DNA from 2 places in the Rhizobium sp. BR 362 genome. Region 2 is predicted to be linked to the other one. Evidence: predicted binding sites of a transcription regulator. Region 2 holds the regulator's gene; the other holds the start of a gene.
The links. Region 2 encodes PhoB, which activates phosphate uptake and scavenging genes when phosphate is short. Its sites were predicted from a motif close to TGTCATNNANCTGTCAT; they were not measured.

Region 1: the regulator PhoB is predicted to act here: its motif matches at 1,008-1,024, upstream of pstS (phosphate ABC transporter substrate-binding protein PstS).

The regions. Positions count from the first base shown of each region.
Region 1 covers NZ_JARWGH010000002.1:216,548-219,960, reverse strand. The annotation lists gene QDY28_RS03275 (O-acetylhomoserine aminocarboxypropyltransferase) at 1-498, shown strand, start outside; gene QDY28_RS03270 (cupin domain-containing protein) at 533-877, shown strand; gene pstS (phosphate ABC transporter substrate-binding protein PstS) at 1,212-2,183, shown strand; gene pstC (phosphate ABC transporter permease subunit PstC) at 2,259-3,230, shown strand; gene pstA (phosphate ABC transporter permease PstA) at 3,242-3,413, shown strand, end outside.
Region 2 covers NZ_JARWGH010000004.1:406,020-409,432, forward strand. The annotation lists gene pstA (phosphate ABC transporter permease PstA) at 1-265, shown strand, start outside; gene pstB (phosphate ABC transporter ATP-binding protein PstB) at 280-1,095, shown strand; gene phoU (phosphate signaling complex protein PhoU) at 1,147-1,860, shown strand; gene phoB (phosphate regulon transcriptional regulator PhoB) at 1,893-2,576, shown strand; gene QDY28_RS08590 (GcrA family cell cycle regulator) at 2,660-3,184, opposite strand.

The DNA.
Region 1 (3,413 bases), on a different contig from region 2:
GCCTGCCGCGTCCTCGGCCTGCGCGATCTCGGCCCCGCCATATCGCCTTTCAACGCCTTCCTGCTTCTCACGGGTATCGAGACGCTGCCGCTGCGCATGCAGCGTCATTCCGACAACGCGCTCGCTGTCGCCCGCTGGCTGAAACAGCAGGACAAGGTGGCCTGGGTGAATTACGCCGGCCTTGAAGACGATCCGAACCATGCGCTGCAACAGCGCTATTCGCCCAAGGGCGCGGGTTCTGTCTTCACATTCGGTTTGAAGGGCGGTTATGAAGCGGGCAAGGGCCTGGTGGAAGGCCTGGAACTCTTTTCTCATCTCGCCAATATCGGCGATACGCGCTCGCTGGTCATCCACCCCGCCTCGACGACGCACAAGCAGCTCAGCGACGAGCAGAAAATCGCCGCCGGCGCCGGTCCAGATGTCGTGCGTCTGTCGATCGGTATCGAGGACGTCAAGGACATCATCGCCGACCTGGAACAGGCGCTGGCGAGGGTGTGACACGGGAGCGTTTCCGGATCGGGACGGAGGATTTATGACAACATATTTACGATTGGACCCCGACGGGATCGAGCCGGAAGCCGGCGCTCCGGCCGATGATCGCATCCTTTCCGGTGCGCCAAAGTTCCGAACATGGAATGTCGAGGAGGCCGATGGCGGCCTCTATGCCGGCATATGGGAGGCGACGCCTGGAAAATGGCAAATCATCTATGACGAGTGGGAGTATTTCCATGTTCTTTCGGGTTATTCGGTGGTCACAGCCGAACATGGCGAGACTTTTCATCTGCGTGCCGGCGATCGGATGATTCTCAGACCCGGCTTCAAGGGCACCTGGGAAGTCATTGAAACGACTCGAAAGGATTATGTAATCCGTCTTTGAAGGCGCTGCTGATCGCGCCGCCAAGCGATCGGATTAATCCGTAAAGGCGGGCCTTGTTGGGACGCGGGCAGGTATTCATCGCACGGCCGGACGACGGCCATTTTCATTGCCGCAAGTTGTGTCACTGCCCTTTCACCAAACTGTCATCAAACTGAAACACTGCGAGATTAGAGCCATCACTGTCGCCAGGAGATTGAGGTGGGGGTTATGAACCGATGGGACATTCCGCGCTTAGCTCCTGCTCGCCATCCATTCATCACTTGAGGAAGTGAGTTCAATCATGTTGAATCAGAAATTTCGTTCGCTTTGCCTGACTGCAGGCTTCATCGCGGCTATGTCCGTTTCGGCCTCGGCTGCGGACATCACGGGCGCCGGCTCGAGCTTCATCGCCCCGGTTCTGTCGAAGTGGGCCGAAGGCTACAAGGCTGCGACGAACAATGTCGTCAACTACCAGTCGGTCGGTTCGGGCGCAGGCATCAAGCAGCTCCTCGACAAGACCATCGTCTTCGGCGCTTCGGACAAGCCGATGAGCGACGCTGACCTCGAGAAGAACGGCATTGCCCAGTTCCCGATGATTTCCGGCGGCATCGTCGTTTCCTATAACATTGAAGGCGTAAAGCCGGGCGAACTCGTTCTCGACGGCAAGACGCTGGCCGACATCTTCCTCGGCAAGGTTGCCAAGTGGGACGACGCGGCCATCAAGGCCCTCAACCCCAACCTGAAGCTGCCTTCCGCGCCGATCTCCGTCGTTTATCGCGCCGACAGCTCGGGCACGACCTTCAACTTCACCGACTACCTGTCGAAGGTTTCGCCGGAGTGGAAGGAAAAGGTTGGTTCGAACACGGCGGTTGAATGGCCGGTCGGCTTCGGCGCCAAGGGTTCCGAAGGCGTTTCCACCACTGTCAACCAGACGGCTGGTTCGATCTCCTACGTTGAATATTCCTACGTCGTCGCCAACCACATCGGTTTCGCGAAGATGAAGAATGCTGCCGGCAAGGTTATCGAGCCGAGCCTCGAGACGTTTAAGGCTGCTGCTTCCAACGCCGATTGGGCCCATGCCAAGAACTTCAACCTGATCATCACCAATCAGCCGGGCGAAAAGAGCTGGCCGATTGCAGCTTCGACCTGGGTTATGCTCTACAAGAAGCCGGCTGATGCCGCTAAGAACGAAGAGGCTCTGAAGTTCTTCAAGTGGGCCTATCAGAACGGTCAGAAGGACGCGACCGCTCTGTCCTATCTGGCGGTTCCGGACAATGTTGCCGAGGTTGTCGAGAAGTCCTGGAAGCAGGACTTCGGCACGAAGTAATTTGTGCTGGCTGAGAAGTTGCGGCGGACAGGGTATGGCCCTGTCCGCCTTTCGTCACAGGACAAGGGGAAATCGATGGCTGACGCGACTCAGACGGCTGCCTTCCAGGCTATAGATACCACTGCCAGCACCAGAAAATTCCGAATCCAGGATCGGATTTTCTATTTTATGACGCTTGGCTCGGCTACGCTTGTCGTGCTTCTGCTGCTGGCAATCCTTGTGGTTCTTGTCATCGATGCCTTGCCAACCTTCCAGACCTTCGGGTTTTCGTTCCTTTGGGGCACCAAATGGAGCGCTCCCGTCGATATCTATGGTGCTGTGCCTGCCGTGGTCGGTACGCTGGTGAGTTCGTTCATCGCCATGCTGATTGCCGTTCCCCTCGGCATCGGCATCGCCATCTTCCTAACGGAACTTTGCCCCGGCAGCCTGCGACGTCCGATCAGTACGGCCATCGAGCTTCTGGCCGGTGTTCCCTCCATTATCTACGGCATCGTCGGTCTGTTCATTCTCGTACCGCTGATGCAGAACTATATCCTGCCTTTCCTTATGATGACGGTCGGCCAGGTGCCGTTGATCGGCCTGCTGTTCCAGCCGCCGGCGCCGGGCGTCGGCCTGCTGACCGCAAGCCTCGTGCTGGCTGTCATGATCCTGCCGTTCATCACCGCGATCGCCCGCGACGTGTTCACCACCGTGCCGCCGATGCTGCGCGAATCCGCTTACGGCATGGGCATGACCACATGGGAAGTGGCTCGCCACATCCTCATTCCCTATACACGTCGCGGCCTCGTCGGCGGCATCATGCTCGGTCTCGGCCGCGCACTTGGCGAAACCATGGCCGTCACCTTCGTCGTCGGCTCGGTGAGCCGCCTGCAAACGTCGATCATCTCGCCGTCCACCACCATTTCCGCCCAGATCGCAAACAACTTCGGCGATGCCGACGGTCTGCAATTGTCGAGCCTGATAGCGCTGGGTCTGCTCCTGTTCGTTCTTTCCTTCTGCGTGCTTGCAGTGGCGAGATGGATGATCGGCCGCGGCGACTCGCTTTGAGGAAAAAACCCATGGAAAATGCAATTCGTCAGAATCTCGTGTCGAGGCGCTATGGGAAGAACCGGGTGATGATGGCCCTGTGCTTCATCGCGGCCATCCTCGGCATATTCTTCCTCAGTGTGATCCTTGCGACCCTGCTTTACCGCGGTATATCGGCGCTCAGCCTCGACGTGTTCACCATGT
Region 2 (3,413 bases):
GGGGACGATCCTCGGCCTGGCGCATGCGCTGGGCGAGACCGCGCCGTTGCTTTTGATCGGCATGGTCGCCTTTGTCGCCAACTATCCGGCGGGGCCGCTCGATCCTTCCACGGCCCTGCCGGTGCAGATCTACATGTGGGCGAGCGAAGCCGAGCGTGCCTTTGTCGAAAGAACCTCCGGGGCCATTATCGTCCTGCTCTTCTTCCTTGTTGCGATGAACATCGGAGCCATCCTGCTGCGCCGTCGCTTTGAGCGGCGTTGGTGACAGGAGACGATGGAATGAACATGATGACGGAAGCCGCGAGCGAAAAAGCACTGGCCAAGAAGATGATGACGATCCCCTACAAGATGATCGGCCAGGCCGTGTCGGTCCACTACGGCGACAAGCGCGCGCTGTTCGACGTGGATCTGAACATTCGCGCCAATACCGTCACCGCGCTGATCGGCCCCTCCGGCTGCGGCAAGTCCACCTTCCTGCGTTGCCTCAACCGCATGAACGACACGATCGACACCTGCCGCGTCACCGGCAAGATCATGCTCGACGATCAGGATGTCTATGACAACGCCATCGATGTCGTCGAGCTGCGCGCCCGCGTCGGCATGGTGTTCCAGAAGCCCAATCCGTTTCCGAAGTCGATATACGAGAATGTCGCCTATGGCCCGCGTATCCACGGGCTGCATCGGTCCAAGGCCGATCTCGACCATATCGTCGAAACCAGCCTGCAGAAGGCCGGGCTCTGGGGCGAGGTGAAGGATCGGCTTTTCGAGGCCGGCACCAGCCTTTCCGGCGGCCAGCAGCAACGCCTCTGCATCGCCCGCGCCGTCGCCGTCAGTCCGGAGGTCATTCTCATGGACGAGCCGTGCTCGGCGCTCGATCCGATCGCCACCGCCAAAGTCGAGGAACTCATTCATGAGCTGCGGGAAAATTTCACGATCGTCATCGTGACGCATTCCATGCAGCAAGCAGCCCGCGTTTCGCAGCGCACCGCAATGTTTCATCTCGGTCATCTGGTCGAGGAGAACGATACCGATAAGATGTTCACCAATCCCGATGATTTCCGCACGCAGGATTACATCATGGGCCGTTTTGGCTGATGATGCTCCCCGCGCGGCTTTCTTCACATCATTCACCTTGAGGATAGAAAAATGGTCTCTACACACATTCTCTCTGCATATGACGAAGACCTGAAATTCCTGACGCGCCGCATTTCCGAAATGGGCGGCCTGGCAGAGCAGATGGTCAGCGACAGCGTTCGCGCGCTGGTCAACGGCGATGCCGCCCTGGCGCAGAAGGTCATTTCCGACGACGTCATTCTCGACCATGCAGAACGCGAAGTCGGCGACAAGGCGATCGTCACCATCGCTCGCCGCCAGCCGATGGCTGCCGACCTTCGTGAAATCATGGGCTCCATCCGCATTGCCTCCGATCTGGAGCGCGTCGGCGATCTCGGCAAGAACACCGCAAAGCGCGTCATCGCCGTGCAGGGCACCGGCGTTCCGCGTCGTCTCGCCCGCGGCATCGAACATCTCTCCGAACTGGCCCTCGTTCAGCTCAAGGAAGTGCTCGACGTCTACACGACCCGTTCGCCTGACAAGGCCGTGTCGATCCGTGAGCGCGACGAGGAAATCGATGCCATGTACACCTCGCTCTTCCGCGAAATGCTGACTTACATGATGGAAGATCCGCGCAACATCACCACCTGCACGCATCTTCTCTTCTGCGCCAAGAACATCGAGCGCATCGGCGATCATGCCACCAACATTGCCGAGACGATCTATTACATGGCGACCGGCGCCCAGCCGGAAGGCGAGCGTCCGAAGGACGATACCGCCAACACCGTGGGTGCGGTGACGGAATAAAGTAGACCCCAAGAGAAGGAGACCAGAGGCGCATGGTTCCGAGAGTAGCTGTTGTAGAAGACGAGGAAGCGCTAAGCGTTCTGCTGCGCTATAATCTCGAGGCGGAAGGCTTCGAGGTCGACACCATCCTGAGAGGCGACGAAGCCGAGCTGCGCCTCCAGGAGCGCATCCCCGATCTTCTGATCCTCGATTGGATGCTCCCTGGCGTGTCCGGCATCGAGCTCTGCCGCCGGCTGCGTATGCGGCCGGAGACGGAGCGCCTGCCGATCATCATGCTGACGGCCCGCGGTGAAGAGAGCGAGCGGGTGCGCGGCCTTTCCACCGGCGCAGACGACTATGTGGTCAAGCCGTTTTCGACGCCGGAGCTGATGGCCCGCGTCAAGGCGATGCTGCGCCGCGCCCGCCCCGAGGTTCTGTCGACGGTACTGCGCTGCGGCGATATCGAGCTGGACCGCGAGACCCATCGTGTCCACCGCAAGAGCCGCGAAGTGCGGTTGGGGCCGACGGAATTCCGGCTGCTGGAATTCCTGATGTCCTCGCCCGGCCGCGTCTTTTCGCGCTCCCAATTGCTCGACGGCGTATGGGGGCATGATATCTATGTCGACGAACGCACCGTCGACGTGCATGTCGGCCGCCTGCGCAAGGCGCTCAATTTCTCCAATATGCAGGATGTCATCCGTACCGTTCGCGGCGCGGGTTATTCCATGGAGGCCTGATCGGGGCAACTCGACCGGTCATCGGACAGGGCGGAAACAGAAAACGGGCCTTTCGGCCCGTTTTTCATGTGGTTAGCACTGGTTTAGTGCGCGGCCCGACGCCGGTCATGCACCGGCTGGTAGGCCAGCCGCTGATGATAGGTGCAGTAGGGCGAAGAGTCCGGGCTGTCATTGCCGCAGAAGTGAAAATCGTCCTTCAGCGGGTCGCCGACCGGCCACTTGCACGTGCGCTCTGTGAGCTCCGTCAGGCCGAGGCGGCGCGAGATCGGAACGACCACATTGGCAGCCGGACGGTATTCGATCTCGTGGACCGTATCGATCTCGACCTCTTCCTTGAGCATCGTCGCACCCTGCTGGCGGGTAACCGTGCGGGTTGCAACGCGCGAGGCGTAATTCGGCGCCCGCGGGGCCGAGGTATTGCGCTTCGGCGCTCGAGCTGCGGTTGCTGCGCCACCGGCTTTCGCTCGGCCCGGCAGGCTCAAGCGATGCACTTTGCCAATGACGGCATTACGGCTGACACCACCGAGCTGTGCCGCGATCTGGCTGGCGCTCAAACCTTCGGACCACAGCTTTTTCAGCTTCTCGACGCGTTCGTCTGTCCAATTCATGCCCTGTCTCCGCTGTCGCGTTTCTGATGGCAGAATCCCTCACCATTGCCTCGCATTGGGTCGAGGCGTGAAACGCTTAAAAATTGTGGTGACTAGTTCCGCCGCATGCAGTCTAGTAATTGGTTTTTAACCTAGTGTGAGGCTGACTCCGTGACAAGAGTCGCGGGAATCTTGAGGAATCGATTTCGAGGTTTTCCCCAACTTGCTATACGTGAGTGGCATTTATGCA